One region of the Saccharopolyspora erythraea genome, then DNA from elsewhere that is predicted to be linked to it. Evidence: riboswitches for the same ligand, from Rfam matches in the RefSeq annotation. Region 1 holds a riboswitch; each other region holds the start of a gene.
What was found. Region 1 has a riboswitch for cobalamin ahead of cobN (cobaltochelatase subunit CobN). Riboswitches for the same ligand answer to the same signal wherever they lie in the genome.
Positions count from the first base shown of each region.

Region 2: linked by a shared signal. The riboswitch ahead of HUO13_RS23310 (Rossmann-like domain-containing protein) and the one ahead of cobN (cobaltochelatase subunit CobN) in region 1 are both predicted to bind cobalamin.
Region 3: linked by a shared signal. The riboswitch ahead of HUO13_RS06380 (ribonucleoside-diphosphate reductase subunit alpha) and the one ahead of cobN (cobaltochelatase subunit CobN) in region 1 are both predicted to bind cobalamin.

Region 1 is NZ_CP054839.1:6,692,624-6,703,005, forward strand. It holds gene HUO13_RS29900 (sulfotransferase family protein) at 1-3, shown strand, start outside; gene HUO13_RS29905 (DUF4440 domain-containing protein) at 81-518, shown strand; gene HUO13_RS29910 (cobalt-precorrin-5B (C(1))-methyltransferase) at 754-1,857, opposite strand; gene HUO13_RS29915 (cobalt-precorrin-6A reductase) at 1,908-2,684, shown strand; gene HUO13_RS29920 (precorrin-2 C(20)-methyltransferase) at 2,672-4,201, opposite strand; gene HUO13_RS29925 (precorrin-8X methylmutase) at 4,198-4,824, opposite strand; gene HUO13_RS29930 (precorrin-3B synthase) at 4,884-6,116, opposite strand; cobalamin riboswitch at 6,264-6,383, shown strand; gene cobN (cobaltochelatase subunit CobN) at 6,813-10,382, shown strand, end outside.
Region 2 is NZ_CP054839.1:5,176,928-5,187,309, reverse strand. It holds gene HUO13_RS23325 (ABC transporter substrate-binding protein) at 1-180, opposite strand, end outside; gene HUO13_RS23320 (MFS transporter) at 180-1,469, opposite strand; gene HUO13_RS23315 (PLP-dependent cysteine synthase family protein) at 1,466-2,578, opposite strand; gene HUO13_RS23310 (Rossmann-like domain-containing protein) at 2,572-3,441, opposite strand; cobalamin riboswitch at 3,658-3,828, opposite strand; gene HUO13_RS23305 (putative quinol monooxygenase) at 4,155-4,487, opposite strand; gene HUO13_RS23300 (hypothetical protein) at 4,886-5,098, shown strand; gene HUO13_RS23295 (TIGR03084 family metal-binding protein) at 5,227-6,078, shown strand; gene HUO13_RS23290 (acyl-CoA dehydrogenase family protein) at 6,140-7,288, shown strand; gene HUO13_RS23285 (class I SAM-dependent methyltransferase) at 7,368-8,165, shown strand; gene HUO13_RS23280 (CAP domain-containing protein) at 8,634-9,107, shown strand; gene hrpB (ATP-dependent helicase HrpB) at 9,294-10,382, shown strand, end outside.
Region 3 is NZ_CP054839.1:1,370,535-1,380,916, reverse strand. It holds gene HUO13_RS06385 (glycoside hydrolase family 3 protein) at 1-2,391, opposite strand, end outside; cobalamin riboswitch at 2,522-2,725, shown strand; gene HUO13_RS06380 (ribonucleoside-diphosphate reductase subunit alpha) at 2,852-5,275, shown strand; gene HUO13_RS06375 (ribonucleotide-diphosphate reductase subunit beta) at 5,349-6,428, shown strand; gene HUO13_RS06370 (zinc-ribbon domain-containing protein) at 6,707-7,039, shown strand; gene ilvD (dihydroxy-acid dehydratase) at 7,227-8,933, opposite strand; rRNA gene rrf (5S ribosomal RNA) at 9,163-9,279, opposite strand; rRNA gene HUO13_RS06355 (23S ribosomal RNA) at 9,401-10,382, opposite strand, start outside.

The DNA of each region.
Region 1 (10,382 bases):
TAGGGCGGGCGAGGTGGACCCGTAACGTATACCGTACGCCGTACGACCTACGGGCGCAGGTCCACGACGAGAGGATGCCCATGGCCAACACCCAGCAGTCCCCGTCCGCGGCGGCGGGCTTCGTGCCGACCGAGGAGCAGGTCGACGGCGTCCTCGCGTGGTTCGCCGAGTACGACGCGCACGCCGCGGCGGGCGAGGTCGAGCGTATGGCGGACATGGCGGTGTTCCCGGTCAACGTCGTCTCCGACAGCGCCGACGGCGGCGGACCCGCGAAATCCTGGACGCGCGAGGAGTTCGTCCGCCGCATGCGCGAGCAGGGCGCCGGGCAGGACGGGGTCGAGATGCGGTCCCACCGCACGCCGGTGTTCGTCAACGAGAACCTCGTCTTCGTCGTCACCGACGCGACGTTCACGGTGGACGGGCAGACCTACGCCGTCCGCTACGGCGACCTCCTGGTGCGCACCGGCGGCCGGTGGGCGTTCCAGACGATGGTCTCGGGGTCCTTCGGCGCGGCCTGAGCAGGTTCGCCAGCTCAGGCCGCCGCGCGGGATCGGCTTGGTTTTCGATCCTTGAAGCGGCGTAGCCGGCTTGGCCCGCCCCGCAACCGGCACCGCCGCGGGTTCCCAGGCGTTCTCTGGCGAGGACAGCTTTTTCGCAGCGTATGGGCGATACGTCAGAACAAGATCCCGGAGCCGGAGGACGCCTGAGGTTTCCGCCACCTGCACCGCCACGCAAGGTGAGTACAACTGCCACTCAGACGGGCCCGAGGGGGTCGGTCCGACCGACGATGGTGCCGCCCCGGTCGATGACGACGACGTCGACCTCGACCGGGGCACCGCGCAGAGTCTCCAGGCACACCTCGCGCGCCCGCACCGCGACCAGGTCGCCCAGCGGCAGGTCCGCGGCCTGGCAGAGCTGGAGCGCCTCGAGCGCGGTGTTGGCCGAGCGCACCCCGGCGGCCAGCTCGTCCCCGGCGCCCGCGTCGCGAACGATCAGCTCCAGCACCGCGAAGTCGACCTGCGAACGCTTCGAGTGCAGGTCCAGGTGGCCGTTGGCCAGCTTGGAGATCTTGCCGATGCCCCCGGCCACGGTGAGCCGCGGTACCGGATGGCGGCGCAGGTACTTCAGCACCGCGCCGGCGAAGTCGCCCATGTCCAGCAGTGCTTCGTCGTGCAGCCCGTGCAGCTCGGTGACGACCCGTTCCGACGTGCTGCCGGTGCAGCCCGCCACGTGCCGGAGCCCTTCGGCGCGGGCGACGTCGACACCGCGGCGGATGCTGTCGATCCACGCCGAGCACGAGTACGGCACGACCACGCCCGTCGTGCCCAGGATCGACAGGCCGCCGAGGATGCCCAGCCGCGGGTTCCAGGTGTGCCGGGCGATCTCCTCGCCGTCGTCCACCGAGACCTCGACCACCACGTCCCCGGTGCCGCCGTGCTCGCCGGCGACCCGCGTCACCGCATCGGCGATGAGCCTGCGCGGCACCGGGTTGATCGCGGGTTCGCCGACCGGCAGCGGCAGGCCGGGCTTGGTGATCGTGCCGACGCCCGGCCCGGCGCGGAACACCACGCCCTGGCCCGGATCGGCGTGGCGGACCGTGACCGACACCAGCGCACCGTGTGTCACGTCGGGGTCGTCGCCGGCGTCCTTGACGATCCCGGCGGTGGCGAAGTCCTCCCCGAGCAGCTCCCTGGCCAGGGCGAAGGCGGGCCGATGGCCCTTGGGCAGCACGATCTCGACCGGATCGGGGAAGCTGCCGGTGAGCAGAGCGGTGTAGGCGGCGGTGGTGGACGCCGTCGCGCAGGCTCCGGTGGTCCAGCCGTACCGCAGCCCCGATCCCTCGGTGCGCCCGCTCATACCCGGAGAATGCCCCGTGTGCGTTGCGGAGCGAAAACGGAGGGTGCCGTATGAGGCGGGTGCTCGTCCTCGGCGGGACCGGTGAGGCGCGCGGGCTCGCCGAGCGCCTTTCGGCCGACGGCCGCCTGCACGTGACCTACTCCCTCGCCGGACGGGTCCGCGAGCCGCGGACGCCGGTGGGCGAGGTGCGCGTCGGCGGTTTCGGGGGCCCGGACGGCCTGGCCGACTGGCTCCGCCGGGAGCGCGTCGAGGCCGTCGTCGACGCCACCCATCCGTTCGCCGGCGGCATCACCGCCAACGCCGTGGAAGCCGCCGGGCGCACCGGGGTGCCGGTCCTGCTGCTGCGCCGTCCCGGCTGGCAGCCCGGTCCCGGCGACGACTGGCACCACGTCGCGTCGCTGCCCGAGGCCGCGGCGCTGCTGCCCGGCCTGGGCAGCCGGGTCTTCCTCACCACCGGCCGCCAGGGCCTGTCCCACTTCGCCGCACTCGACCTGTGGTTCCTGGTGCGCACCGTCGACCCGCCCGAGCCGCCGCTGCCCGCGCACACGACGACGCTGCTCGCCCGCGGTCCGTTCGCGGTGGAGGACGAGCTCGCCGTGCTGCGCGAGCACCGCATCGACGTGGTGGTCACCAAGGACAGCGGCGGGACCATGACCGCCGCGAAGCTCACCGCCGCCCGGGAGCTCGGGCTGCCGGTGGTCGTGGTGCGGCGCCCGGAACCGCCCCCTGCGCCCTCGGCGGACACCGTGGACGACGCCGTGCGCTGGCTGGACTCCGTGTTGGGGACGCGTGATCCCGCCGAGGGCCTGCACCCTCACACCGGGTAGCGGCGCGGGGTGAACACCACGTCGCGGCCGTCGGCACCCGGCGCGATCCGCGTCGTCGAGGAACCGACCAGCAGCAGGCAACGCATGTCCACATCGGACTGGTCCAGGTCGGCCAGGCGCACCACCCGGACGCTCTCCTCCGGGCCGCCCACGTCGCGGCCGATGACCACCGGCGTGTCGGGCGAGCGGTGCTCCAGCAGCACGTCCCGCGCCGCGCCGACCTGCCAGGTGCGGCTGCGCGAGGCCGGGTTGTAGACGGCGATCACCAGGTCGGCGGCGGCCACCGCGCGCAGCCGGTCGACGATCACCTCCCACGGCTTGAGCCGGTCCGACAGCGACAGCACGCAGAAGTCGTGGCCGAGCGGCGCCCCGACCCGGCTGGCCACCGCCTGCGCGGCGGTCAGCCCCGGCAGCACCCGCACCGGCACGTCGCCCTTCTCCGCCGCGACCTCCAGCACCGCGCTGGCCATCGCGAACACCCCCGGGTCGCCGGAGGACACCACCGCCACCCGGGCGCCGCGGCGGGCGAGTTCGAGGGCGAACTCGGCGCGCTCGGACTCGACGCGGTTGTCCGAGGCGTGTTTGCGCTGGCGCGGGTTGTCGGGCAGCCGGGCCAGGTACGGGCCGTAGCCGACCAGGTCGTCGGCCTCGGCCAGGGCGGCCAGCGCCTCCGGCGTGGTCCACTCCCGGCCCGCCGGACCGAGACCGACCACGACGACCTCGCCATGCTCTTGGGCGTCGGTTGCCTGGGCGGCCGCGTGGAACGGTCCGCCTGCGTTGACCGGGCTCGGCAGCAGGGCCAGCGAGAAGTACGGCACGCTCTCCGGGTCGACCTCGGCCAGCGGCTCGACGCGCTGCTTCTCGGTGGTCGCCCGCTCGACGTACCACGCCTGGTCCAGGCGTCCGGCGTCCTCCAGCGCCTGCCGGACGCCGTCGAAGGTGCGGCCCAGCTTGAGCACGGCGGCCGCGTCGGTGCTCACCAGCCGCTCGGCCAGCACCTCCGGCGCCAGCGTGCCCGGCAGCACCGTGAGCACCTCGTCGCGCTCGGCCAGCGGGCTGCCCAGCACCGCCGACGCCGCGCTCACCGAGGTCACCCCGGGCACCACGTGGGCCTCGAACCGCCCGGCGAGCCGCTTGTGCATGTGCATGTAGGAGCCGTAGAACAGCGGGTCGCCCTCGGCGAGCAGGACGACGTCGCGGCCCGCGTCGAGGTGCTCGGCCAGCCGCGCGGCGGCGCGCTCGTAGAACTCGTCGATCGCGCCCTGGTAGCCGCCGGGGTGGTCGGTGGTCTCGGTGGTGACCGGGTAGACCAGCCGCTCCTCGATCTGGCTGGGCCGCAGGTACGGCTCGGCGACCGACCGCGCGATGCTGCGGCCGTGCCGGGCGCAGTGGTAGGCGACCACCTCGGCGCTCTCGATGAGCCGGGCGGCCTTGACCGTCACCAGCTCCGGGTCCCCGGGGCCGAGCCCGACCCCGTAGAGGGTGCCCTTGTGCTCCACGACGTTCCCGCTGCTCACTCTTCCTCGCTCGCGATCGCGTTGATGGCGGCCACCGCCATGGCGCTGCCGCCCCGGCGGCCGTGCACGACCAGGTGCTCCAGGCCGCTGGGGTGGTCGGCGAGCGCCTGCTTGGACTCCACCGCGCCGACGAACCCGACCGGCAGCCCGAGCACCGCGGCGGGCCTGGGCGCACCTTCCTCGATCATCTCCAGCAGCCGGAACAGCGCCGTCGGGGCGTTGCCGATCGCCACGACCGAGCCCTCCAGGTCGTCGCGCCAGAGCTCCATGGCCGCCGCGCTGCGGGTGGTGCCCAGCTCGCGGGCCAGCTCCGGCACGCGTTCGTCGCCCAGCGTGCAGATGATCGCGTTGTCGGCGGGCAGCCTGCGCCTCGTCACCCCGGCCGCGACCATCGCGGCGTCGCAGAACACCGGCGCACCGGCCCGCAACGCGGCCCGCGCACCGGTGACCGCGTTCGGCGACCAGGCGAGGTCGTCGACCAGGTCGACCATGCCGCAGGCGTGGATCATCCGCACCGCCACCCCGGCGACCTCCGGCGGCAGCCCGCCGAGCTCGGCCTCGGCGCGGATGGTGGCGAAGGACCGCCGGTAGATCTCCGCGCCCTCCCGCACGTAGTCGGGCACCCCGCGATAGCGCGCGGGGCTGCCTGCCCCGGACTGCTCGTCGGCCCCGGTTCGCTCGTTCACACTGCCCTCCGTACCGCGTCCAGCGCGGCCCCAACCTCGTCCAAATCGGTGGCGGTCGTCCGGGTCTCGTCGTCGAGACCGACCTCGTAGCCCGCCTCGGTGGCGAGCACGTCCAGCACCCTGCCCTGCGGCCTGCCGCACCGGCGTCCGCATCCGGACCAGTGCACCGGGAGTCCGCCGGGCGGCGGCAGGGCGCGCCGGGCGTCCCCGCGGACGTCGGCGAGTGCCTTGGCGCACCCCGGTCGCCCGGCGCAGGAGGTGACCCCGGCCCCGGGTGCGCGGGCGTCCACGACCAGCCCGCGCGCGTCCAGCGCCGACAGCCACGATGGCGCGTCGCCGGCCGGCAGGCCGGTCACGACGACGGTTCGCCACGGCGTCAGCCGGAGACCGCAGGCGGCCTCGGACGCGGCGGTGATGATATCCACCTGCTCCCGCGAGAGTCGGCCCAGTGGCGCTCCGGCCGCGATCGTGACCGCGTCGCCGCGCCGGAAGACCTCTCCGACCTGCGCATGCGTGCCGGGCGGGGTGGACGGGACCGGCACCGGTTCGACCGGGACGGCACCGGTAGCCGCGCGGACGCGCTCGGTGATCCCGCGCACGCCGTCGCGCAGCTCGTTCACCCGCCACTCCCGGCCGTCCTTCTCTGCCAGGAACGCCTCGGCCGCGGCGAGGGCGAGCGCGGGCGCGCCTTCCGGGGTGGATCGGATGCCGGAGTCCACGCCGCCGAGCACCAGGGCGACGGTCGCGGCGTCGAGCGCGAGCAGGCCGACGTCGGCGCCCATCGACACCACGTCTCCCCTGCCGTCGTCGACGGCGAACAGGAAACGGCCTGGCAGATCGGCCAGCGCGGGCGTCGCGCACAGCGCTTCGTCCAGAGCGCGGGCCACGGCCTGGGTGTCCAGCAGCGCCCGGTCGTCGTCGTATGGCGAGCCGAGGATGTTGCGCACCCGTTCGTGGGTGGCCGACGGCAGCAGCCCGGCGCCGGAAAGGCGGTCGGCGAGCTCGCTCTGCTGTCCCGCCGCGAGGCCCCGCACCTGCACGTTCGCCCGCGAGGTGAGTTCGAGGCCGCCGTCGCCGAGCCCGGCCGACGCGGCCCCGAGCACGGCGAACTGCCGCGGTGTCAGCGCGCCGCCGGGCACGCGGACGCGGGCCAGTCCGCCGTCGGCGGCGTCGTGCACCCGCAGGGCACCGGGGCAGGCATCGCGTTCGGGACGGGCTGCTGTGGACACCCGGCCGATCCTACGGCCCCGGGTTGTTGCGGACGCAAACCACGCGACCGGGTCCGGACGGTTGCGACGCGTGTCATGCGCGGCGAACTTGACGGAAGATCGCCCCGTTGCGGAGAGTGTTCGCAGTATTCGAGCGGCGACAGGTGGAGGAAGCCGGTGCGAGTCCGGCGCGGTCCCGCCACTGTCACCGGGGAGCGGACTCCAACGACGTCACTGCCCCGCGGGGTGGGAAGGCGGAGCGAGCGCTGATCCGGGAGCCAGGAGACTCCGGTCGCCGCGACCTACGACCCGGGGCGAGGACCCCGAGGAGGGTGTCGTCATGCGCCGAACGCGCGCATCCGGCCTCCGCAGGCCGCCCGGCCCGCGGTGCCGCCGCCATCCCGGCCGAGGGCGTCCCGCACGTCGCGGACTCGGCGGCGGGGCGCCCGGCCGAACCACGCGTCGCGGGTTCGGCAACGCGGCGACCGGCCGAACCGCGCGAGCGCCGCGCACGCTCAGCGGCGGAGCGCTGCGGGGACCGGCACCGGGTCGGCTCGCCGCTCTGAGGCCCCTGTCCGGCGCCGCCGGCTTCGCGGAGGCCGGACGCGCGAGCGTCCGCCCCGCAGACATCCCCTTCGACGTCACCCGCCGCGCAGACGTACCCACCTCCACCAGCGCATCCCGGGCGACAGCCCACCCAGTTGAGGAGCGAGCCGCATGATCCTGCTTCTGTCCACATCGGACACCGATCTGCTCAGCGCGCGGGCCAGCGGCGCGGACTACCGGCTGGGCAACCCGGCGCGGCTGGGCGTCGACGACCTCCTGCCGCTGCTGACCGACGACGTCGACCTCGTCGTGGTCCGGCTGCTCGGTGGCCGCCGCGCGTGGGAGGAAGGGCTCGACGCGCTGCTGGCGGGTCCGCGCCCGGTGGTCGTGCTGGGCGGCGAGCAGGCCCCCGACGCCGAGCTGATGGAGTGCTCGACGGTGCCCGGCGGCGTCTGCGCCGAAGCGCACCGCTACCTCGCCCAGGGCGGCCCGGAGAACCTCACCGAGCTGCACAACTTCCTGTCCGACACGATCCTGCTGACCGGCAACGGCTTCGCCCCGCCGATCGAGACCCCGACCTGGGGTGTGCTGGAGCGCACTCCGCGCGAGACCGACGGGCCCACCGTCGCGGTGCTCTACTACCGGGCGCACCACATGGCGGGCAACACCGCCTTCGCGCACGCCCTCTCCGAGGCGATCGAGGACGCCGGCGGTCAGGCCCTGCCGATCTTCTGCGCCTCGCTGCGCGCTCCCGAACCCGAGCTGCTGCGCGAGCTGCGCCGCGCCGACGCGCTGGTGGTCACCGTGCTCGCCGCCGGCGGCAGCAAGCCGGCCACCGCCCAGGCCGGTGGTGACGACGAGGCGTGGGACGTAGGGGCCCTGGCCGAACTGGACATCCCGATCCTGCAGGGACTCTGCCTGACCAGCACCCGCGCCGCGTGGGAGGACAACGACGAGGGCCTTTCGCCGCTGGACATGGCCACCCAGGTCGCGGTGCCCGAGTTCGACGGGCGGCTGATCACGGTGCCGTTCTCGTTCAAGGAGAACGACTCCGAGGGCCTGCCGGTCTACGTCGCCGACCCGGAGCGGGCCGCGCGCGTCGCGGGAATCGCCGTGCGCCACGCGAAGTTGCGCCATGTCCCGCAGCACGAGAAGCGCCTAGCGCTGATGCTGTCGGCCTACCCGACCAAGCACTCCCGCATCGGCAACGCCGTCGGCCTCGACACCCCGGCCAGCGCGGTCAAGCTGCTGCGCCGACTGCGCGAGCACGGCTACGACGTCGGCCCCGAGGACGGGCCCGACGCGCTGCCGGGCGTGGCGGCGCAGGACGGCGACGCGCTGATCCACGCGCTGATCGCCGCGGGCGGTCAGGACCAGGACTGGCTGAGCGAGGAGCAGCTCTCCGGAAACCCGGTCCGCATCCCCGCCAAGCGCTACGAGTCCTGGTACGCGACGCTGCCCGAGGAGCTGCGCGGCGAGATCGAGGAGCACTGGGGCCCGCCGCCCGGTGAGCTGTTCGTCGACCGCTCGCAGGACCCCGACGGCGAGATCGTGCTCGCCGCGCTGCGCGCGGGCAACGTCGCGCTCATGGTCCAGCCGCCGCGCGGCTTCGGCGAGAACCCGATCGCGATCTACCACGACCCCGACCTGCCGCCGAGCCACCACTACCTGGCCGCCTACCGCTGGCTCATCGACGAGTTCGGCGCGCACGCCATGGTGCACCTCGGCAAGCACGGCAACCTGGAGTGGCTGCCGGGCAAGACGGCGGGGATGTCGGCCGCGTGCTCGCCCGACGCCGCGCTCGGCGACCTGCCGCTGATCTACCCGTTCCTGGTCAACGACCCCGGCGAGGGCACCCAGGCCAAGCGCAGGGTGCACGCCACCCTGGTCGACCACCTGGTGCCGCCGATGGCGCGGGCCGAGAGCTACGGCGACATCGCGCGGCTGGAGCAGCTTCTCGACGAGCACGCCAACATCTCGGCGATGGACCCGGCCAAGCTGCCCGCCATCCGCAGCCAGATCTGGACGCTGATGCAGGCCGCCAAGCTCGACCACGACCTCGGACTGGACGAGCGGCCGCACGACGCGGAGTTCGACGACATGCTGCTGCACGTCGACGGCTGGCTCTGCGAGGTCAAGGACGCCCAGATCCGCGACGGCCTGCACGTGCTCGGCGAGGCACCGACCGGTGAGGCCCGGGTCAACCTGGTGCTGGCGATGCTGCGCGCCCGCCAGATGTGGGGCGGGCGCAGCGCCGCGCTGCCCGGCCTTCGCGAGGCGCTGGGCCTGGCCGAGGACGGCAGCGTCGCGCGGGAGCGGGTCGACGAGGTCGAGACCCGCGCGCACGCCCTGGTCGAGGCGATGGAGGCCCGCGACTGGGAGCCCGGCACGGCGGCCGAGGTGTGCGCCGAGGTCCTCGGGGAGCCTGCCGACGCGGTGGTGCGGGTCCTGGAGTTCGCCGCGACCGAGGTCGTGCCCCGGCTCGACGCCACGACCGACGAGATGTCGGCCACCCTGCACGCCCTGGACGGCGGCTACGTCCCGGCGGGGCCCAGCGGATCGCCGCTGCGCGGCCTGATCAACGTGCTGCCCACTGGCCGCAACTTCTACTCGGTCGACCCGAAGGCGGTGCCGAGCAGGCTGGCTTGGGAAACCGGCTGGGCCATCGCCGACTCGCTGCTCGAGCGCTACCGCGCCGACACCGGCGACTGGCCGCGTTCGGTCGGCCTGTCGGTGTGGGGCACCAGCGCGATGCGCACCTCCGGTGACGACATCGCCGAGGTGCTGGCGCTGCTGGGCGTCCGGCCGACCTGGGACGAGGCCTCGCGCCGGGTCAACGGGCTCGAGGTGATCCCGCTCGACGAGCTGGGCCGCCCGCGCGTCGACGTCACGGTGCGCATCAGCGGCTTCTTCCGCGACGCGTTCCCGCACGTGGTGGCGCTGCTCGACGACGCGGTGCGGATGGTCGCCGACCTCGACGAGCCCGACGAGCAGAACTTCGTGCGCGCCCACGTCCGGGCCGACACCGCCGAGCACGGCGACCAGCGCCGCGCGACCATGCGGATCTTCGGCTCCAAGCCGGGTGCCTACGGCGCGGGGCTGCTGCCGCTGATCGACAGCCGCAACTGGCGCGACGACCGCGACCTGGCCGAGGTCTACGCGGTGTGGGGCGGCTTCGCCTACGGCCGCGGCCTCGACGGCGAGCCGGCGCGGTCGGACATGGAGAGCGCCTACAAGCGGATCTCGGTGGCGGCCAAGAACACCGACACCCGCGAGCACGACATCGCCGACTCCGACGACTACTTCCAGTACCACGGCGGCATGATCGCCACCGTGCGGGCGCTGACCGGCAAGGCCCCGGCGGCCTACATCGGAGACAGCACCCGGCCCGACTCGATCCGCACCCGGTCGCTGACCGAGGAGACCTCCCGGGTGTTCCGCGCCCGCGTGGTCAACCCCCGGTGGCTGGCGGCGATGCGCCGCCACGGCTACAAGGGCGCGTTCGAGCTGGCGGCGACGGTGGACTACCTGTTCGGCTACGACGCCACCACCGGCGTCGTCGGCGACTGGATGTACGAGAAGCTGGCCGAGACCTACGTGCTGGACCCGGAGAACCGCAAGTTCCTCACCGAGTCCAACCCGTGGGCACTGCACGGCATCACCGAGCGCCTGCTGGAAGCGGCGAACCGCAAGATGTGGGAGGAACCGAACCCGGAGACCCTGCAGGCGCTGCAGGAGGTC
Region 2 (10,382 bases), 1.5 Mb from region 1:
CGCCTGGTCGACGAACAGGGAGCTGGTGTGCGGGTCGAGCGTCTCCTTGGCCCCGGCGGTGGGGAACGCCACCCGCAACCGCCCGTCAGGCGCGCCCGCCGCACCGCAGGCGGCCAGCGGCGCGGCGGCGACCGCGCCGAGCGCGGCCTTGAGCGCGGTCCGTCGATCGAAGCGAAGCACTACGCCGTCCCCTCCCGGGTCGTCGCGGGCACCGGTTCGGCCCGCTCGGTGCGGCCGAGCAGGCCGCGTCGTTCCATCAGCGCCGCACCCGCGCCGCCGGCCAGCCCGACCACGAGCAGCGCCAGCCACGGCGACCAGGCCAGCGCCGTCTCGCCGGTGAGGTCGAGCAGCGCCCCGGCCAGCCAGCCGACCCCGGCCGCGACCACGCTGGAGACGAGGTAGTAGAAGCCGTAGTAGGTCCCCGCCAGCCGCTCGCTGCCCACCAGCGGCAGCAGTTCCATCGCGAACGGGTTGGTGATCGCCATCCCGACGGTGAACAGCGCGGTGGTCAGCAGCACCGGCACGCACACAGCGGCGGTCGCGGCCCAGTCGAGCTCGCCGCTCGCCCGCACCGGCAGCAGCGGACCGGTCAGCATCACCGGCACGAAGGAAACGCCCATGCACGTCAGCCCGATGGCGACCGAGCGGCCCGCGCTCCACCTCTGCCTGCACCACCGCGTGATGCGCACCTGGCCGAGGACGCCGATCAGCGTGGAGACCGCGAAGACCACCGCTACCGCCTCGCTCAGCCCGGAGACGCGCTGCGCCTCCAGCGGCAGCGAGAGGTAGAGCTGGTTGTAGAGCCCGAAGTACGCCGACAGCGCCAGCGTGAACGCCAGGAACCTGCGGTTGGCCACGACGGTGCGCCAGCTGCCCAGCACGCTCTGGCGCTGGGGCTCGACCTCGCGGTGGGGGAGCACGACGGCCTGCGCGATCGTCAGCACCGCGAACGCGACGCACGCCACGACCGCGATCAGCCGGAAGTCGACCCGCAGCAGCGCGGCGCCCAGCAGCGGACCGACGAGCGTGCCCGCGTGGGCGAACACGTTGAACACGGCGAAGGTCTCGGCGCGCCGTTCTCCCGCCTCGTGCATCAGGTAGGTGCGCACGGCGGGGTTGAACAGCGCGCCCGCCAGCCCGGTGAGCATGGCCGCCGCGAACAGCCCGGGCAGCGAGGTCAGCACGCTGAACAGCCCGAAGGCCAGCACCCGCAGCGCGCAGCCGGTGATGATCATCGGCCGGCAGCCGAGCCGGTCGGCGGCGGTGCCACCGAGCAGGAACATCCCCTGCTGGCTCAGGTTGCGCACGCCCAGCACCAGGCCGACCACCGCGGCGCCGTAGCCGAGGTTGTGGCTCATGTAGGCGGCCAGGAACGGCATGAGCATGTAGAAGCCCACGTTGATGCCGAACTGGTTGACCACCAGCAGCTTGGAGGCGGGCGAGAGCCGCCGGAACTCGCTGGTGTTCACAGCGCGTCCTCCTCTCCGCACACGGTGCAGGGCAGCCCCTCGGCGGAGCGCAGGGAACAGGGGTCGACGACCTTGCCGGTGCGCACCCAGCCGAGGGCCGAGTGCGGTCCGGCGTCGTCGAGCGGTTCGGTGACCGGGGCGCCCAGGTGGTGCTCGGCGAGGTAGTCGTCGGCGTAGATCGACTGCCAGTAGCGGTGCGGCCCGTCGGGGAAGACCCCGCAGACCCGGTCCGAGCCCAGCTCCCGGGCGCACCACGCGGCGGCCATCGCCACCGCTCCGGTGCTCCAGCCGCCGGTGACGAACGCCCCGGCGGCGAGCCTGCGGCAGGAGTCGGCGGCTTCGGCCGGTCCGATCCAGTGCACTTCGTCGAAGATGTCGTAGTCGACGTTGCCCGGGTGGATGCTGCTGCCCAGCCCGCGCATCAGCCGCCGCGCGGCGTCCTGGCCGAACACCGTGGAGCCGACCGAGTCCACCCCGACGATGCGCACGTGCGGCCACCGCGCGCGCACGACCGGCGCTATCCCCGCGCTGTGCCCGCCGGTGCCGACGCTGCACACCACCGCGTCCAGCTGGTCGAACTGCTGCACCAGTTCCTCGCCCAGACCGCGGTACCCGGCCGGGTTGTCGGGGTTGTTGTACTGGTCGGGCCAGTAGGCGCCGGGGAGTTCGGCGAGCAGTCGCGCCACGCGTTCGCGGCGGGCGCGCTGCCATCCGCCGACCGGATGCGGTTCGGTCACGATCTCGACCCGGGCGCCGTGGGCGCGCAGGAGTGCCGCGGTCATCCCGTCGAGCTCGCGGTCGGCGACGATCACGACCGGATGTCCCAGCGCGGTGCCGACGCAGGCGAGCCCGATGCCCAGCGTGCCGCTGGTCGACTCGACCACCGCGCCACCCGGGCGCAGCTCGCCCCGGCGCCGGGCGCCCCGCAGCAGCGACAGCGCGGCCCTGGCCTTCATCCCGCCCGGCGCGAAACCCTCCAGCTTCGCCCAGAAACCGGGGTGGGGGTGAGGCAGCGGCGTGTCGACCCGCAGGACCGGGGTGTCGCCGATGAGGTCCAGGACCGAGGCGCACCTGGCCCCGCCGCGCACGTCGGCTCGAGCGGTCAGCACGTCGCATCACCGCCCTGGGCCACGTAGGTGTGGATGTCGGTGCCGTCGCCGGTGAGCCAGAAGAACGGGTAGGGCTCGGCCGACAGCGCGTGCACGTGGGTGCCGACCAGCTCCCGCAACACCGCGCTCCCGGTCTGGGCGAACACGACCAGCGCAAGCCCGCGTTCCCGGCACAGCGCGGAGATCTCGTCGAAGGTCCCGTTGCCCAGGACCATCCCCGAGGCGAGCACCGCGTCGGCGCGGGAGATCGCCTCGCGGTGGTCGGTCGTGACCGGCTCGCCCCACTCGGTCGTCCCGCCGCGCAGGTCACACGGGACGCGGTGCGCGCCGCGTTCGCCGAGCGCGGCGAGCAGCGAGTTCACCACCCCGATCACCGCGACCGCGCCGCCCGGCCGCACGGGCACCAGGTCGGCCACCGCGCGGGCCCTGGCCACCGACTTCTCCAGCGAGGTACCGGCAGGGACGTGCACGAGGCTGGACCTCGGGTGCTGGGAGTGCGGTTGCAGCCAGGCCAGGTAGGCGTCGAGCACGGCGACCCGGACCGGCGCCTGGCGGTGCCCGAGCAGCTCGGTGACGGTGCGGCCGGCGAGATCGCCCACGTCGAGCGAATCCGCCTCGCCGGCTTCGACGGCGCAGGAACCGACCGCGTTGCCTACCCGCACGCTCAGCACGAAGTTGGCGTAGCCCGAGCGCCTTCCGGCGTGTTGTGCACTTTGGACGGTCAGGAAAGCGACCGAGATCCGGGCCTGCTCGGTTCGCAGGTCGGCCGCGCGCCGTTCGTCGTCGGCGCGGGCCCGGTCGATCAGCGCGGTCAGCGCGGCGTGTTCGGGCGCGCGAGCAGGGGATGCGATGCCAGCAGGCACGGGTGTCTCCACGTGTGAGAGATCCGGAGTCGGGTGGAAATCCGCCGACGGGCGGACGAAGGAGGGGATCACGCCCTGGAAGGCGTGGTTCCTCCGGACGACGCACGTGGACGCGTCGTGCCTCGAGCGGTGGAGACGCCACGGCGGCGGTGTCGGCCGGTGACGTGCGTGCAGTGCAGCAGCACCTCGGTACCTCCTCCGGGGCTCCGCGACCCCGTACGAATCGGCACGACGGCGCCAGTCTCCTGACTCATGGATCGTCGCCTTCCGCCAGCCTTCCCACCGGTTGCACGGCAGTGGCGCGGTGGCGGTGGCTCCCCATTCACAGTGGCGGGACCGTGCCGGAGTCGCACCGGCTTCCTGTCCGCCGTCGCGGTGAGAAACTCGCGAAGACGTTTGCAGCAGGCCGCCCGGGCTGTCAAGGGCAGCGGTCGCAGATCACGCCCTTGTCCGAACGCGCACTTGATGGGCCTTCCGGCGGACTGACGTTAGTCCGAACGGGCTAGAAGTTCGCGGAGTAGCACTATGAGAGTGGGCGGCGCGAGAAGTCCACAGTGGTGCTGTCCACAGTGGTTTGGTGGGATCGATCACTCGGGCGGCCGTGGTCCGATCGGCCCGGGGTGGTGGTGGCCCGCCGGGGCCTCCTGCGGATGGGCGCGGCGACCGCCGTGGGGCCCGGGCGGGCACCACGGGCGGAGCGCGCGAGGGACGGGTCAGCCCCGCTCGGGCACGGTCATCTCGCCGAGCACCGACCAGTCCTGCTGCGGGATCGTCGTGTTGATCACCCGCGGCGTCTCGGCCAGGTACTGCGGCAGGGTCTGCTGCGCCTGCTTGAAGTGGTCGGACTGCACGTGCTCGGCCCCCGCCTCGTCGTCGCGGAACGCCTCGACGAGCACGTACTCGTCGGGGTTCTCGATGCTGCGGGACCAGTCGAACCACAGGCAGCCGGCCTCGGCGCGGGTCGCGCGGGTGAAGTCGCCCGCGATCTCGGGCCAGCGGTCGGCGTGCTCGGACAGCACCCGGAACCTCGCGGTGATGAAGATCATCGATCTCGCTCCTTCGTCGCTCGTGGTGGAGGCGGTTCGGCCAACGTCCTCCGCCGGAATCCTAGGAAACCGCCGCGGCCGGTGCCCGAACGGCTTCCGGTGCCCGGTGCCGCCATGTCGTCGAGGTCCGGTGCCGCTTCCACGATCGTGCTGAGGCCGGACTGCCGGCGGCCACTTTCCGGTGTCGTGCCGCGATGGGACCGCACCTCATGCGTTGCCCCGCAACCTCGTTCGTGATCCTCGGCTGCTCGTGTGTGCGCTGAGGGTGACGAAAACAGGGCTCACCCTGCAGGGATGACACACAGCAGAGCGCCCCGGCATGCGAGCGGGTGCAACATCATCAACCCTGCTCGTGGCACAGCAGTTCCGTGATGTTCAAACGGGAAGGGCGAGCACACATGCGCACTGTGAAGAGGATCATCGTCGCCGGGGCCATCGCCGCGGCTGGCCTGGCGGTCGCCGCCGGGCCCGCCCACGCCGGATTCGCGGTGAGGGGGTGGGACTGCGTCCTCAGCGGTGGCGCTCCGATCAAGTTCGAGGGTGGCCGCCTGATGTGCTGGGGCGGCCACTTCGACGGCCACCCCGTGATCAAGGCTTCCTGGCACCACTGAGCCCCGCGCTCGGCACCGGTCACCATGGGAGGCCGCCGGCCGGTTCGGCCGGCGGCCTCTTCTGCGTCCATTAAAAAAGCAATCATGACTGCTTGCTTTTGGTTCGGCGCCGGTGCCACGATGAGCGCATGCACAGCGGTGAGCGGCGGGAACGCGTTTCGTCCGGGTCCGACCTGACCGAGCGGCTGCTCGCCGACCTGCGCGCCGAGACCGCCGACTTCGACGCCCTGGTGGCGGGGCTCGATCCCGCCGAGTGGCGTCGGGCGACACCCGCACCGGGATGGACGATCGCGCACCAGGTCGCGCACCTGGCGTGGACCGACGAGCAGGCCGTGCTGGCCGTGCGCGATCCGGAGGCTTTCCAGGCCGCGCTGGAGAACGCGGCCGAGCTCGCGCGCGAGGTGGACGACGCGGCGGCGCGCGGCGCGCGGGAGGACCCCGCCGCGCTGCTCGCGCGCTGGCGTTCCGGGCAAGCGGAACTGGCGGTGCTGCTGGCGGCCTGCCCCGGCGGCACGCGCCTGCCGTGGTTCGGCCCGCCGATGGGAGTCCCGTCGATGGTGACCGCACGGCTGATGGAGACCTGGGCCCACGGCCAGGACGTCGCCGACGCGCTGGGAGCGCGGCGCGAACCCACCGACAGGTTGCGCCACATCGCGATGCTCGGCGTGCGAACTCGTGACTTCGCCTACGCGGTGAACGGAATCCGGCCGCCCGCCGAGGAGTTCCGGGTGGAGCTGATTGGGCCGGGCGGCGAGCGGTGGGGCTGGGGACCCGAGGACGCGGCGCAGGTGGTGCGCGGCCCGGCACTGGACTTCTGCCTGGTCGTGACCCAGCGCAGGCATCCCTCCGACACCGCGCTGACGGCCACGGGGGAGCAGGCCCGCCAGTGGCTGGGCATCGCGCAGGCCTTCGCCGGTCCGCCGGGACGGGGCCGTGAGGCCGCGGGTTCACCGGACGCCGGGGGCCGGCCCGGCGCATGACGCTCGTCCTCGCCGCACGCGGAAAAGCCCCGCGCGGACCCGGATTCCCGGAGGTGCTGTTGTGACCGACCCGTTCCGCGCTCCCGAGCGGGAGGAGCTGCGACGGACCGTGCGCCGCTTCGTGGAGGCCGAGGTCCTGCCGCACCAGGACGGCTGGGAGCGCGACGGGGAGCTGCCCCGGTGGCTGCACCGCAAGGCGGGTGAGATCGGCCTGCTCGGCGTGGCGTTCCCGGAAGAGGCCGGCGGTGGCGGCGGTGACATCGTCGACACCATCGTGCTCGGCGAGGAGATGCACTACGCGGGCGGTTCGGGCGGGCTCTTCGCGTCGTTGCTGACCTGCGGGATCGCGCTGCCGCACATCGTCGCGGCGGGCGATGCGGCGCAGGTTGGCCGCTGGGTCCGGCCGACGCTGGCGGGCGAGGCCATCGGCGCGCTGGCGGTGACCGAACCCGGCGGCGGCTCCGACGTGGCGGGGCTGCGCACCACCGCCGAGCGCGACGGGGACCACTTCGTCGTCAACGGTGCGAAGACGTTCATCACCTCCGGTTGCCGCGCGGACTTCGTCACCACCGCGGTCCGCACCGGCGGTCCCGGCGCGCACGGCATCTCGCTGCTGGTGGTCGAGCGGGGTACGCCGGGCTTCGAGGTCTCGCGCCGGCTCGACAAGATGGGCTGGCAGTGCTCGGACACCGCGGAACTGTCCTTCGTGGACTGCCGGGTGCCCGCGGCGAACCTGGTCGGCGCGCAGGACTCCGGCTTCGTCCAGATCGCGCAGCACTTCCTGACCGAGCGCATCATGCTCGCCGTCCAGGCCTACGCGGGCGCCCAGCGCGCGCTCGACCTGACGGTGTCGTGGTGCCGGATGCGCGAGACCTTCGGCAGGCCGCTGATCTCCCGGCAACTGGTCCGCCACACGCTGGTGGAGATGGCGCGGAAGGTGGACGTCGCGCGCAGCTACGTGCACGACGTGGCGCGCCGGCACCTCGCGGGCGACGACGTGGTGGCCGAGGTCTGCTTCGCCAAGAACACCGCGGTCGAGGCGGGCACGTGGGTCGTCGACCAGGCCGTGCAACTGCACGGCGGCGCCGGATACATGCGGGAGTCCGAGGTCGAGCGCCAGTACCGGGACATGCGCATCCTCGGCATCGGCGGCGGGACGTCGGAGGTGCTGGCCGAACTCGCCGCCAAGCGCAAGGGTTTCGTGGCCTGAAGATCCGTTCTGGCGGGGCGCTCGGCACCGTGAGGCGGGGTAGGTTGCGAGCAGGCGCCACGCGGGGGGAGGCAGGTCCATGCGCGAAGAACGACAGATCGGCGGTTCGCTGGATCAGCTGGTGGCCAATCCCTTCGACAGCGATGCAGCTGCACGCCGTTACGCGCGCGGTCGTCCGTACTACCACCGCACGGCATTGCGGCTGGCCATGCGCCAGTTGAGGATCGAGCGCGCAGGCACCGCCGTCGACCTGGGCTGCGGTACCGGGCTTTCGACGCGTGCGCTGCGGGACGTGGCCGACCGGGTCGTGGCGCTGGACGTCGCACCGGCGATGTTGCGCGCGGCGCAACGATATCCCGGCGTGCAGTACGTCGTGTCGGGTGCCGAGCGGATTCCGCTCCGCGACGCGTGCGCGGACCTGGTGACCGCGGGCGCGGCGTTCCACTGGTTCGACCAGGCCCGCGTGCTGCCCGAACTCGCCCGCGTCCTCGACGACGGTGCGGCACTGGCCGTCTACAGCGACTTCTTCACCGGTCGCCTGGCCGGGCGGCCCGCGTTCACCCGGTGGTTCCGGGACTCCTACCTCGCCCGCCATCCGGCGCCACCACGTCATCACCTCGACACCGCCGCAGCGGCGGACGCGGGTTTCAGTGACGCCCTGGATGCCGAGGACCGGTTCCGGGTCCGCATGAGCCGGTCGGAGCTGGCCGACTACCTGCTCAGCCAGAGCAACGCCGCCGCGGCCGTCCGGTCAGGAGCCGTCACCGCGCACGACCTGCGTCGCGAGATCACCGACGGTCTCCGGTCGTGCCTGGACGGTGAGGAGATCGACGCCCTGTTCGGCGTCCGGGTGTGGACGGCGGTCCTGCGCCGCTGAAGAAGGCCAGTGGCGTCGCTGCTGAGTAGAGCCGGTGCGGCGCTGCGATGGCTCGCCGCGGGGGGCTCGACCTTGTCGCTACCGCTACGTGACCGGGCCTCGCCGGTCTGTAGCTGACCGGCGAGGCCGGAGATCACCGGCTGGCTGGGACCGTTCGGCCGGCGCGGACGTGCGTGTCCCGGCGCGCTGCGGGTGCGGGGGCCGCGTGGTTGCGCCCCTGCTGAGCGAGGCGCGATCCCTCACCGGCGCCGCTACCGCACGGGCCGCTTGGGCCTCATCCACAACGTCTGCCCCTCGACTTTCTCGTCGCCGGCTGCCGGAAACCCGTCCTCCTTGCGATGCATCCCTCACTCGAACGTGGAAGCCGAACGGCAGGCGGTCGCGGTTCCATCACTCATGGTGAACGTGGTTGTGACTTAGCGCATCTATAACGGTTCGATCACGACACGAATGGGTAGCTTGCTCGCCGTGACTCGCTCCAAGTTTCAACGCTCCGTAATCACGATCAGCGCTGCGGCCGCCCTGCTCTCCTCCGGCGGCGCCCTGGCGCTCTCCCCGGCGGCCTCGGCCGACCCCTCCGCCGAGGGGCGCGTCGTCGAGCTCGTCAACCAGGCCCGCGCCGGTGCCGGCTGCGCGGCGGTCAAGGCCGACTCCCGGCTGGCCGACGCCGCCCAGGCCCACAGCACCGACATGGCCAACCGCTCCTACTTCGACCACACCTCGCAGGACGGCTCGACGTTCTCCCAGCGCATCACCAGGGCCGGCTACCCGTCGCCTGCCGCGGAGAACATCGCCATGGGCCAGCAGACCGCCGAGCAGGTGATGGACGCCTGGATGAAGTCCCCCGGGCACAAGGCGAACATCCTGAACTGCTCCCTCAAGACGATCGGTGTCGGCGTCGAGCCCAACGGCTGGTACTGGACGCAGGACTTCGGTCGCTGACCCCGCCCTGCCTCGGTGGCCGACCCGCGCGACCTCGTCGGATGATCCGCCGGACCTCGGTCGCTGACCGCGCTCCCCGAAACCCCTTCCCGAACGGCGCCGCACCCGGCTGACAGGTGCGGCGCCGCTTCACGCGCACCGCGCCCGGCCGGGCGCGGGCCAGGCGGGTGGCAGGATGGCAGCGCTATGTTCGAGTTTCCCGATCTCCCGGTGCGCGCCGTCCTCGACGAGGTCACCGGTGCCCTGATGGAGCGCGGCACGGCGGTGCTGGTGGCGCCGCCGGGCACCGGCAAGACCACCCTGGTGCCGCTGGCGCTGGCCGAACGCGGCCTGCGCGTCGTGGTGGCCGAGCCGCGCAGGCTGGCCACCCGCGCGGCGGCGCGGCGGATGGCGAGCCTGCTCGGCGAGGAGGTCGGGGGCCGCGTGGGCCACTCGGTGCGCGGTGAGCGGCGGCGTGGCCCCGGGACGGTCGTCGAGGTGGTGACCTCGGGTCTGCTGGTGCGCCGCCTGCAGTCCGATCCCGAGCTGGCCGGGGTCGACGTGGTGATGCTCGACGAGTGCCACGAGCGCCACCTCGACGCCGACCTGCTGCTTGCGTTGCTGCTGGACGCGCGGGAGGGGCTGCGTCCGGACCTGCGGGTCCTGGCGACCTCGGCCACCGTGGCCGCGGGACGCGCGGCGGAGCTGCTCGGTGGCGCCCCGGTGCTCGAGGCGCATGCCCGGACCTACCCGGTGTCGACCCGCTACCTGCCGCCCAGCCGGGGAGAGCGGATCGACGCGTGCGTAGCGCGGGCCGTGCGAACCGCGCTGGCCGAACAGGACGGCGACGTGCTGGCGTTCCTGCCCGGCGCAGGCGAGATCCGCCGCGTCGCGGGCCATCTGTCCGGGGAGTCCGATGTGGACGTGCTGGCGCTGCACGGCAGGCTCCCGCACGCGCAGCAGGACATGGCGTTGCGCGAGGGACCGCGCCGCCGCGTCGTGCTGGCCACCGCGGTCGCCGAGTCGAGCCTGACGGTCCCCGGCGTCCGCGCCGTCGTCGACTCCGGGCTGTCCCGGGTGTCGCGTGTGGACACCCGTCGCGGGCTCGCCGGGCTGGCCACGGTGCGGGTGTCGGCCGCGGTCGCCGACCAGCGCGCGGGCCGCGCTGGCAGGCAGGGGCCCGGCGCGGTGTACCGGTGCTGGCCGGAGCACGAGCACAGCACGCTGCCCGCCTACCCCGAGCCGGAGATCCGCACCGCCGAGCTGACCCGGCTCGCGCTGGAACTGGCCTGCTGG
Region 3 (10,382 bases), 2.9 Mb from region 1:
TCCGGATGAACGGCCGGTCAGCAACCGGTGTTCGCCGCTGTCGTCTGGAATCCGGACGGCAACGTCCACTTCGGCCTCCTGGCCGGCTTCGACGTCCACCACGCGGAACCCGGCCAGCCACGGCGGACGGCCGCGCGAGGCGGCGTACACCTGCACCACCTCGCGTCCGGCCCGCTCACCGCAGTTGCGGACCGTCACCCGCACCCCGCCCGGTACCACGATGGCGTCGACGTATTCCCAGCTCGTGTAGCCGAGTCCGTGTCCGAAGTGGAACGCCGGGCGGCTGTCACGCGCCAGGTACGCGCGGTAGCCGATCAGCGTTCCCTCGCTGTAGTGCAGCTTGCCGTCCATGGGCTGCACGCGCGGCAGCGGCACCGGCACGTCGGCCGTTGCGGCGGGCAGGGTGGTCGGCAGCCTGCCGCCCGGCTCGGCGACGCCGAGGAGGACGTCGGCGAGCGCGTGCCCGTACTCCTGGCTGCCGAACCAGGTCCACAGCACCGCGGGCACCTCGCGGACCCACGGCATCAGCACCGGAGAGCCCGCGTTGACCACGACGACCGTGCGGGGGTTGGCCGCCGCGACCGCCTCGACGAGTGCGTCCTGCGCGCCGGGCAGATCGAGGCTGTGCCGGTCACGCCCTTCGGTCTCGATCTCGGCATCGGTCCCGACCACGACAATCGCGACGTCCGCCTCGCGCGCGGCCCGCACCGCCGCGTCGAACTCCGCCGTGGCGTCGGGCGCGAGCCCGCCGTGCCCGATCCCGAGCGCGATGACGGTGTCACCCTCCGGAGCGAAATCCACTGCCACCGCAACGGTTCCGTCCTCGCTCAGGTCGGACTCGACCAGGACGACGTCGACGCGCTGCTCCGGGGGTTCGATCATCTCCGCGAGCGGGTCGTCGGTGTCGATCTCGCGTGCCACTTCACCGTCGAAGACGACGCGCCCGGCGATCTCGACCTCGAACTTTCCGCTGCCGTGCACACCGAAGACGTGCTCCCCGGGTTCGACTCGCAAGTCCCCGCGCAACCTCAAAACCGCCGTACCGCTCGGCATTTCGGATTTCCCCAGCCACAGCAACGTTTCCGTGCCACGCAGCTCGGAACCCAGCACTGCGCCGTCGGCTCCGACGAACTCCAGTCGCAGGCCGTTTCCCTCACCATCGGGGTCGCGCACGCGGTCATGCGGGACCGGGTCGAGGAGCCTGCGATGCCGGACTCCTCTGCGGAAAACCACCTCCGCGTCGGGCAACGCCGCGCGGACGCCGTCGAGCGGGGTGACCACGTGCGGCGGGCTGACGTGCGAAGAGCCACCGCCCTGAACCGCGGGCAGCACGGCGTTCTCCCCGATCACAGCGACCTTCCCGATCGGCGTGGGCAGCGGGAGCACGGGCTGGTCGTCGACGTTGGCGTTGCGCAGCAACACGAATCCCCGCGTCGCCAGCCGGCGGATCACCGGACGCGCGTCGTCGGGAGGACCCGATGCGTCCACTTCGGATTCGCCGTCCAATGCACCGGTCCGGGCCGCCAACCGCAGCAGCCGCAACACCTTGTCGTCCAGCAACTCCTCCGCGACCCGCCCCTCGCGAACCGCAGTCGCGAGTGCCCCGCCGCTCCACGGCCCGCCTGGCCCCGGCATGACGAGATCGAGCCCGCCGAGCGCGCACCGTTCGCAGTCGCGGGCGGCGAACCAATCCGAGACGTTGACGCCGTCCCACCCCCACTCGCCCTTGAGAATCCCGTTCACCAGCTCGGAGTTCTCGGTCATCGAGTACCCGTTGACCGAGTTGTAGGCGGTCATGACGGCCCACGGCCGCGCCTGCTCGACGATGCGCCGGAACGGCTCCAGGTAGACCTGCCGCAGCACCCGCGGCTCGACGACCGCGTCGTAGGTCATCCGCCCGGTCTCGCTGTCGTTGGCTACGAAGTGCTTGGGCGTCGCGGCGACACCGCGCGACTGAATGCCCGCGACCACCTGCGCACCGATCTCGCCCACCAGCAGGGGGTCCTCGGAGAAGTTCTCGAAATGCCTGCCACCGAAGGGACTCCGGTGCAGGTTCACCGTCGGCGCGAGGACCACGTGCACGCCCCTGCGCCGGGCCTCGTCGCCGAACAGCTCCCCGACCTGCCGCGCCGCGTCGACGTCCCAGGTGGCCGCCACCGCCGACGCCACCGGCAGCAGCAGCGAGGTGTCCCGCTCGTCCCACTTCGTCCCGCGCACGCCGTTCGGGCCGTCGGAGAGCACCATCCGGCGCAGCCCGATCTCGGGCATCGCGTGCAGGGTCCAGAACCCCGACCCGGTGAGCAGCCGAGCCTTCTGCTCGACGGTGAGCCCGGCGAGCAGGGAACGCAGCCTCGGCTCGTCCGGCTCCGGTCGATCAACGGCACCGCTCATGGCGAGGTCCTTTCCGTTGGGCCGCCGGCTGCGTGCGACCCAGGAGTGACCGCGACGCGACCCGCTGTCCATTCCACATCAAAGACACGCCGATATCTAGCCCGCCGCAAAGTGGACGAACCCAAGATGTAGTGTGTCCCGCGCCGATGGATCACCACGGAAGGTGAGGCAACAGGGAACCCGGTGCGAATCCGGGACTGCCCCGCAGCGGTGAACGGGAACGACCGTCGTGACCGGCTCCGGCCGGTACGGCACTGGGCGCGCACGCGCCCGGGAAGCCACGACCAGTAGGCCGCCCGTGAGTCCGAAGACCTGCCATCGGTGCGCGCACGAGGTGTGCGCGCTGTCCGGGGCCTCGAGGGCGGGTCGCGTGGACGACCGGCGACGCGTGCCGTCGCCGCGATCCCGCACGCCTCCGTGTTCCCGGGCCGGCCCTACGAGCACGTGAGGAGAAAGCGTCGTGACCGAAACGCTCACCGCACCCGCACCGAGCAGCGCACCCGACTGGGATCGGGTTTCGGCTGTGGTCCGGCAGGCGTGTGAGGGTCTGGGGGGAGTGTCGGCCGACGCCGTGCTCGACGAGGTCCGCCGCAACAGCTTCGACGGCATCAGCGCCGACGAGCTCGCGATCGCCCAGATCATGGCCGCCCGCACCATGGTGGAGGCCGAACCCAATTACTCCCAGGTCACCGCCCGGCTGCTGCTGGACCGGCTGCGCCGCGAGGCCCTGACCTACCTGGCCGGGTGGCCCGACGACGCCGACCAGGAGCAGATGCGCGAGCGCTACGCGCCCTACTTCCGCGACTACGTCGCGCGCGGCGTCGAGCTGGGCCAGCTCGACCCCGAGCTGGCGTCCTTCGACCTGGACCGGCTGGGGGCCGCGCTGCTGCCTGAGCGCGACATGTCCTTCGGCTTCCTCGGCCTGCAGACCCTCTACGACCGGTACTTCCTGCACCACGACGGGACCCGCTACGAGCTGCCGCAGGCGTTCTTCATGCGGGTGGCGATGGGTCTGGCGCTGCGGGAGGACGACCGCGAGGCGCGGGCGGTGGAGTTCTACCGGCTGCTGTCGTCGTTCGACTTCATGTGCTCGACTCCGACGCTGTTCAACTCCGGCACCACCCGGCCGCAGCTGTCGTCGTGCTTCCTGACCACCGTGGACGACGACCTGCACGGCATCTTCCACTCCATCAGCAACAACGCGATGCTGTCGAAGTACGCGGGCGGGCTGGGCAACGACTGGACCCCGGTGCGCGGCATCGGCGCGCACATCAGGGGCACCAACGGCCAGTCCCAGGGCGTCGTGCCGTTCCTCAAGATCGCCAATGACACCGCGGTGGCGGTGAACCAGGGCGGCAAGCGCAAGGGCGCGGTCTGCGCATACCTGGAGACCTGGCACATCGATGTCGAGGAGTTCCTCGACCTGCGCAAGAACACCGGCGACGACCGGCGTCGCACGCACGACATGAACACCGCGAACTGGGTGCCGGACGAGTTCATGCGCCGCGTCGAGGCCGATGAGACGTGGACGCTGTTCTCCCCGGACGAGACGCCTGACCTGCACGATCTCTACGGCACGGCGTTCGCCGAGCGCTACCGCGACTACGAGCAGGCCGCCGAGCGGGGCGAGATCAAGGTCTATCGGCAGGTCCGTGCGGTGGAGTTGTGGCGGCGGATGCTGACGATGCTGTTCGAGACCGGGCACCCGTGGATCACGTTCAAGGACCCGTGCAACCTGCGCTCGCCGCAGCAGCACGCGGGTGTTGTCCACTCGTCGAACCTGTGCACCGAGATCACGTTGAACACCAGCCGTGACGAGGTCGCGGTGTGCAACCTCGGGTCGATCAACCTCGCGCGTCACGTCACCGCCGACGGCATCGACCACGAGCGGCTCGAGCGCACGACCCGGACCGCGGTGCGGATGCTGGACAACGTGATCGACATCAACTTCTACACGATCCCCGAGGCGCGGCACTCGAACCTGCGGCACCGGCCGATCGGTCTGGGGTTGATGGGCTTTTCGGATGCGTTGTTCGTGCAGCGGATTCCGGTGTCGTCGCAGGCGGCGGTGGAGTTCGCCGACCGCAGCATGGAGGAGATCTCCTACCACGCGATCTCGGCCTCGGCCGAGTTGGCGGCCGAGCGCGGCAGGTACGAGTCGTTCGAGGGTTCGCTGTGGAGCCAGGGCGTGCTGCCGATCGACTCGCTGGCGCTGCTGGAGCAGGCCCGCGACGGCCAGGTCGAGCTGGATCGGACGACGACCCGGGACTGGAGCGCGTTGCGGGAGCGGGTGCGTGCGGTGGGCATGCGCAACTCCAACGTGATGGCGATCGCGCCGACCGCGACCATCGCCAACATCTGCGGCGTGGGGCAGTCCATCGAGCCGATCTACCGCAACCTGTACGTGAAGTCGAACATGTCCGGCGACTTCACCGTGGTCAACCCGCACCTGGTCGCCGACCTCAAGGCGGCGGGGCTGTGGGACGAGGACATGATCGCCGACCTGAAGTTCCACGACGGCTCGCTCGGCCCGATCAGCCGCATCCCCGGCGAGCTGAAGGAGCTCTACGCCACGGCGTTCGAGGTCGAGCCGCGCTGGCTGGTGGAGGCCGCCGCGCGCAGGCAGAAGTGGATCGACCAGGCGCAGTCGCTGAACCTGTATGTCGCCGCGCCCAGCGGCCGCAAGCTCGACGAGCTGTACCGGCTGGCGTGGCGCCAGGGGCTCAAGACCACCTACTACCTGCGGTCGACCAGCGCGACGCACGTGGAGAAGAGCACCCTGCGCGGCACCGACGGCAAGCTCAACGCCGTGCCCACCACCCCGGTCGCCCCGGCGGCGCAGGCCTGCTCGGTTGAGGACCCCGACTGCGAAGCCTGCCAGTGACCGATCCCGGTCGTGCCGGAACACGCGTCCGGCACGACCGGTCACCCGAACCGTTGAAAGGGGGAGTTTCCTGATGACTGCCGATTCCGTGACCGGGCCGAGTGCCACCGGGCTGGGTGAGATCGACCGCGACGCCGGCCGCGTGGACGTCGCCGAGAAGGCGATGATCAACTCGCGTGCCGACGTCAACCAGCTGCTGCCGCTGAAGTACGGCTGGGCGTGGGACAAGTACCTCGCGGGCTGCAACAACCACTGGATGCCCACCGAGGTGTCGATGCAGGCCGACATCGCGCTGTGGAAGTCCCGCGACGGCCTCACCGACGACGAGCGCATGATGCTCAAGCGCAACCTCGGCTTCTTCGCCACCGCCGAGTCGCTGGTGGCCAACAACATCGTGCTCGCGGTGTACCGGCACATCACCAACCCCGAGTGCCGCCAGTACCTGCTGCGCCAGGCGTTCGAGGAGGCCGTGCACACCCACACCTTCCAGTACATCTGCGAAAGCCTCGGCCTGGACGAGGGCGAGCTGTTCAACATGTACCGGGAGATCCCGTCGATCTCCGACAAGGACGCCTGGGCCCTGCGCTACACCCAGAACCTGGAAAACCCCGACTTCGAGACCGGCACCCCCGAAGCCGACCAGGCGTTCCTGCGCGACCTGGTCGCCTTCTACGTGATCTTCGAAGGCATGTGGTTCTACACCGGGTTCGCCCAGATCCTGTCGCTGGGCAGGCGCAACAAGATGGTCGGCATCGCCGAGCAGTACCAGTACATCCTGCGCGACGAGTCGATCCACCTGAACTTCGGCATCGACTGCATCAACCAGATCAAGATCGAGAACCCGCACCTGTGGACCGCGGAGTTCCAGCAGGAGATCCGCACGATGCTCACCGAGGCATGCGAGCTCGAGGTGGCCTACGGCCGCGACACGATGCCGCGCGGCATCCTCGGCCTCAACGCCGACCTGTGCGAGGAGTACATGCGGTTCATCACCAACCGCCGCTGCGCCCAGCTCGGCCTGGACCCGGTGTTCCCCGACATCGCCAACCCCTTCCCGTGGATGTCGGAGGCCATGGACCTGAAGAAGGAGAAGAACTTCTTCGAGACCAGGGTCATCGAGTACCAGTCCGGCGGCGCCCTCGACTGGGACTGACACCCCCACCCAGACTCCGCGGCCGGGCGCCACGGCTCCCACCAGCGCCCGGCCGCGGAACCCCGGCCCGCCTCGGATCGCGCCGCCGCAGTCGGCCTCGGGCAACATCGCCGCGGCCGGCCTTCGGGGCGAACCGCGTTTCCGAGGTGGGCCCGGGGCCACATTTTCCGATCCGTGCCGCTCGCGGATTCTCTCGCGTACGGTTTTGCGCAGGTCTTGTCCTTGCTCCACCAGGGGGAACCGTGATCATCTTCGGCACGCGGCGGACCGTGCATCGAGTGGCGAACCTGCTCCTGCACTGCCGCAACTGCAACCAGGTGTGCGCGACCACGCTGAACAAGGGCGTCACCAAGTTCACCCTGTTCTTCATCCCGCTCTTCCCCGTCCACATCAAGCACGCGCTGACCTGCACGTGGTGCGGTGCCACCACGCAGGTGCCGTGGGCCGAGGCCGACGAGCTGGTCAAGCAAGCCCAGCCGCAGCAGGCAGGCCCGGCTTCCCACGCCCCCGGCTACCCGCAGGCCGGTGGACACGCGTCCGCGCCCGGGTTCCCTTCGGCTCCAGGAGCCCCGCAGCAGCCCCCGATGGCCCCGCCGCCGCACCAGCAGTAGGCCGCGACCGGCCTACTGTCTCCGCGCCGCCCTCGCCTGCGTCGACGTAGGCGACGCGCGAGCGCACCGCACTGACAGATCGGCGGCCGAACCCTTCCGAGTTCGACCGCCGATCCGCGGTCGTCTGGACGGACGCGGCAGCGTCCCTCAGTAGCAGACCGCGCCTCTCAGTAGCAGACCGCGCCTCTCAGTAGCAGACCGCGCCCTCCGCCGCCGAGCGGACCAGCCGTGCGTACTTCCCGAGCACGCCCTGCCGGAACTTCGGCTCCCGTGGCACCCAGCCTTCCTTCCGACGCGCGATCTCGGCTTCGTCCACCAGCAGGTCGAGCGTCCGGCCCGCGAGGTCCAGCCGGATGGGGTCCCCGTCGCGCACGAACGCGATCGGCCCGCCGTCGGTCGCCTCCGGAGCGACGTGCCCGATGCACAGCCCAGTGGTACCGCCGGAGAAGCGGCCATCCGTCAGCAGCAGGACGTCCTTGCCCAGGCCCGCGCCCTTGATGGCGCCGGTGACCGCGAGCATCTCCCGCATGCCCGGACCACCGCGCGGCCCTTCGTACCGGATCACCACCACGTCACCGGGCTTCAACGAGCCGTCTTCGACGGCGTCCATCGCACCCTGCTCACCGTCGAAGACCCGCGCCGTACCCTCGAAGGTCGCCGAGTCGAAGCCGGCGCTCTTGACCACGGCACCTTCCGGCGCGAGCGATCCGCGCAGGATCGTCAGTCCGCCGGTCGGGTGCAGCGGGCTCGACAGCTTGTGCAGGACCTCGCCATCGAGTTCCGGCGGATCCAGCTCGGCGAGGTTCTCGGCCACGGTCTTCCCGGTGACCGTCATGCAGTCGCCGTGCAGCAACCCGGCGTCGAGCAGGGCCTTCATCACGACCGGCACGCCACCGATCCGGTCCACCGCGGTCATCACGTGCCGACCGAAGGGCTTCACGTCGGCCAGGTGCGGGACTCGGTCACCGATGCGGTTGAAGTCGTCGAGGGTCAGGGCGACCTCGGCTTCCCGCGCGATCGCCAAGAGGTGCAGCACGGCATTGGTGGAGCCTCCGAACGCCATGACAACGGCGATGGCGTTCTCGAACGCCTCCTTGGTCAGGATCTGCCTCGCGGTCAGTCCGCGCTCGATCATCCCGACCACCGCGCGTCCCGCTTCTCTGGCTCCCGCGTCGCGCCGCCGGTCGACTGAAGGCGGGCTCGCCGAGCCTGGAAGCGACATGCCCATCGCTTCAGCGGCGCAGGCCATGGTGTTCGCGGTGTACATGCCACCGCAGGCGCCTTCTCCCGGGCAGATGGCGCGTTCGATGCGGTCTACCTCGGCCTCGCTGATCAGGCCGCGGGCGCAGGCTCCCACCGCCTCGAAGGCGTCGATGATGGTGACCTCGCGGTCGTCGACCCGGCCGGGGAGGATCGACCCGGCGTAGACGAAGACCGCCGCGACGTCCAGGCGCGCAGCAGCCATCAGCATGCCCGGCAGGCTCTTGTCGCAGCCGGCGAGCAGCACGGAGCCGTCGAGCCGCTCCGCCTCCATCACCGTCTCGACGGAGTCGGCGATGACCTCGCGGGAGACGAGTGAGTAGTGCATGCCGACGTGACCCATCGAGATCCCGTCCGAGACCGAGATCGTCCCGAACTCCATCGGGAAGCCGCCGGCCGCGTGCACACCTTCCTTGCTCGCCTGCGCGAGCCGCTGCAACGACAGGTTGCAGGGCGTGATCTCGTTCCACGAGGACGCCACCCCGATCTGGGGCTTCGCGAAGTCGGCGTCCTGCATCCCGACCGCCCGGAGCATCCCCCGCGCCGCAGCACGTTCGAGCCCCTCGGTTACGTCAGTGCTGCGGGGCTTCAGACCACGCCCCGACGGTTCTGTGCCATCAGTCCTGGTGCTCACGCCCGCCACTGTAAACCCGGACGACTCGTCGGCTCTCGCCCACAACCACCCCAGCACCCCACAAGCCCAACAAGAAGGGGCGGCCCCGACCCGGGGCAGCCCCACACACCACAACACACAGGATCCGCCCCGTCAGACAGCTCCCCCGCCACCACACACCCCAACAAGCCCCAAAAACACGAAAATGGTGGGGTCACCCGAATACTCGGGTGACCCCACCTATGTTGATTGTCGGCGGTGTCCTACTCTCCCACACCCTGTCGAGTGCAGTACCATCGGCGCTGGCAGGCTTAGCTTCCGGGTTCGGAAAGGGACCGGGCGTTTCCCCACCGCTATCGCCACCGACAAACCCCACCCCACCACACACCCACGTGCAGGCAGGAAACCTCAAGGGTCCATCACAGACCATTCAATTATGTGTCTGATTGTTGTTTCAGACACCGTATAGTGGATGCGCAGCAACCTTTGTGAACAAGTCCTCGGCCTATTAGTACCCGTCCACTCCATCCATTACTGGACTTCCATGTCGAGCCTATCAACCCAATCATCTCTTGGGGGCCTTAACCCACAAAGGGGAGGGAGACCTCATCTAGGAACAGGCTTCCCGCTTAGATGCTTTCAGCGGTTATCCCTTCCGAACATAGCCAACCAGCCATGCCCCTGGCGGGACAACTGGCACACCAGAGGTCCGTCCGTCCCGGTCCTCTCGTACTAGGGACAGCCTTCCGCAAGTCTCCTACGCGCGCGGCGGATAGGGACCGAACTGTCTCACGACGTTCTAAACCCAGCTCGCGTGCCGCTTTAATGGGCGAACAGCCCAACCCTTGGGACCAACTCCAGCCCCAGGATGCGACGAGCCGACATCGAGGTGCCAAACCATGCCGTCGATATGGACTCTTGGGCAAGATCAGCCTGTTATCCCCGGGGTACCTTTTATCCGTTGAGCGACACCGCTTCCACCAGCCAGTGCCGGATCACTAGTCCCTGCTTTCGCACCTGCTCGACCCGTCAGTCTCACAGTCAAGCTCCCTTATACACTTACACTCAACACCTGATTGCCAACCAGGCTGAGGGAACCTTTGGGCGCCTCCGTTACCCTTTAGGAGGCAACCGCCCCAGTTAAACTACCCACCAGGCACTGTCCCTGAACCCGATCAGGGCCCGAGGTTAAGATGCCCAGAACGACCAGAGTGGTATTTCAACAACGACTCCACACCCACTAGCGTGAGCGCTTCCCAGTCTCCCACCTATCCTACACAAGCCGAACCAAACACCAATACCAAGCTATAGTAAAGGTCCCGGGGTCTTTCCGTCCTGCCGCGCGAAACGAGCATCTTTACTCGTACTGCAATTTCACCGGGCCTGTGGTCGAGACAGCGGAGAAGTCGTTACGCCATTCGTGCAGGTCGGAACTTACCCGACAAGGAATTTCGCTACCTTAGGATGGTT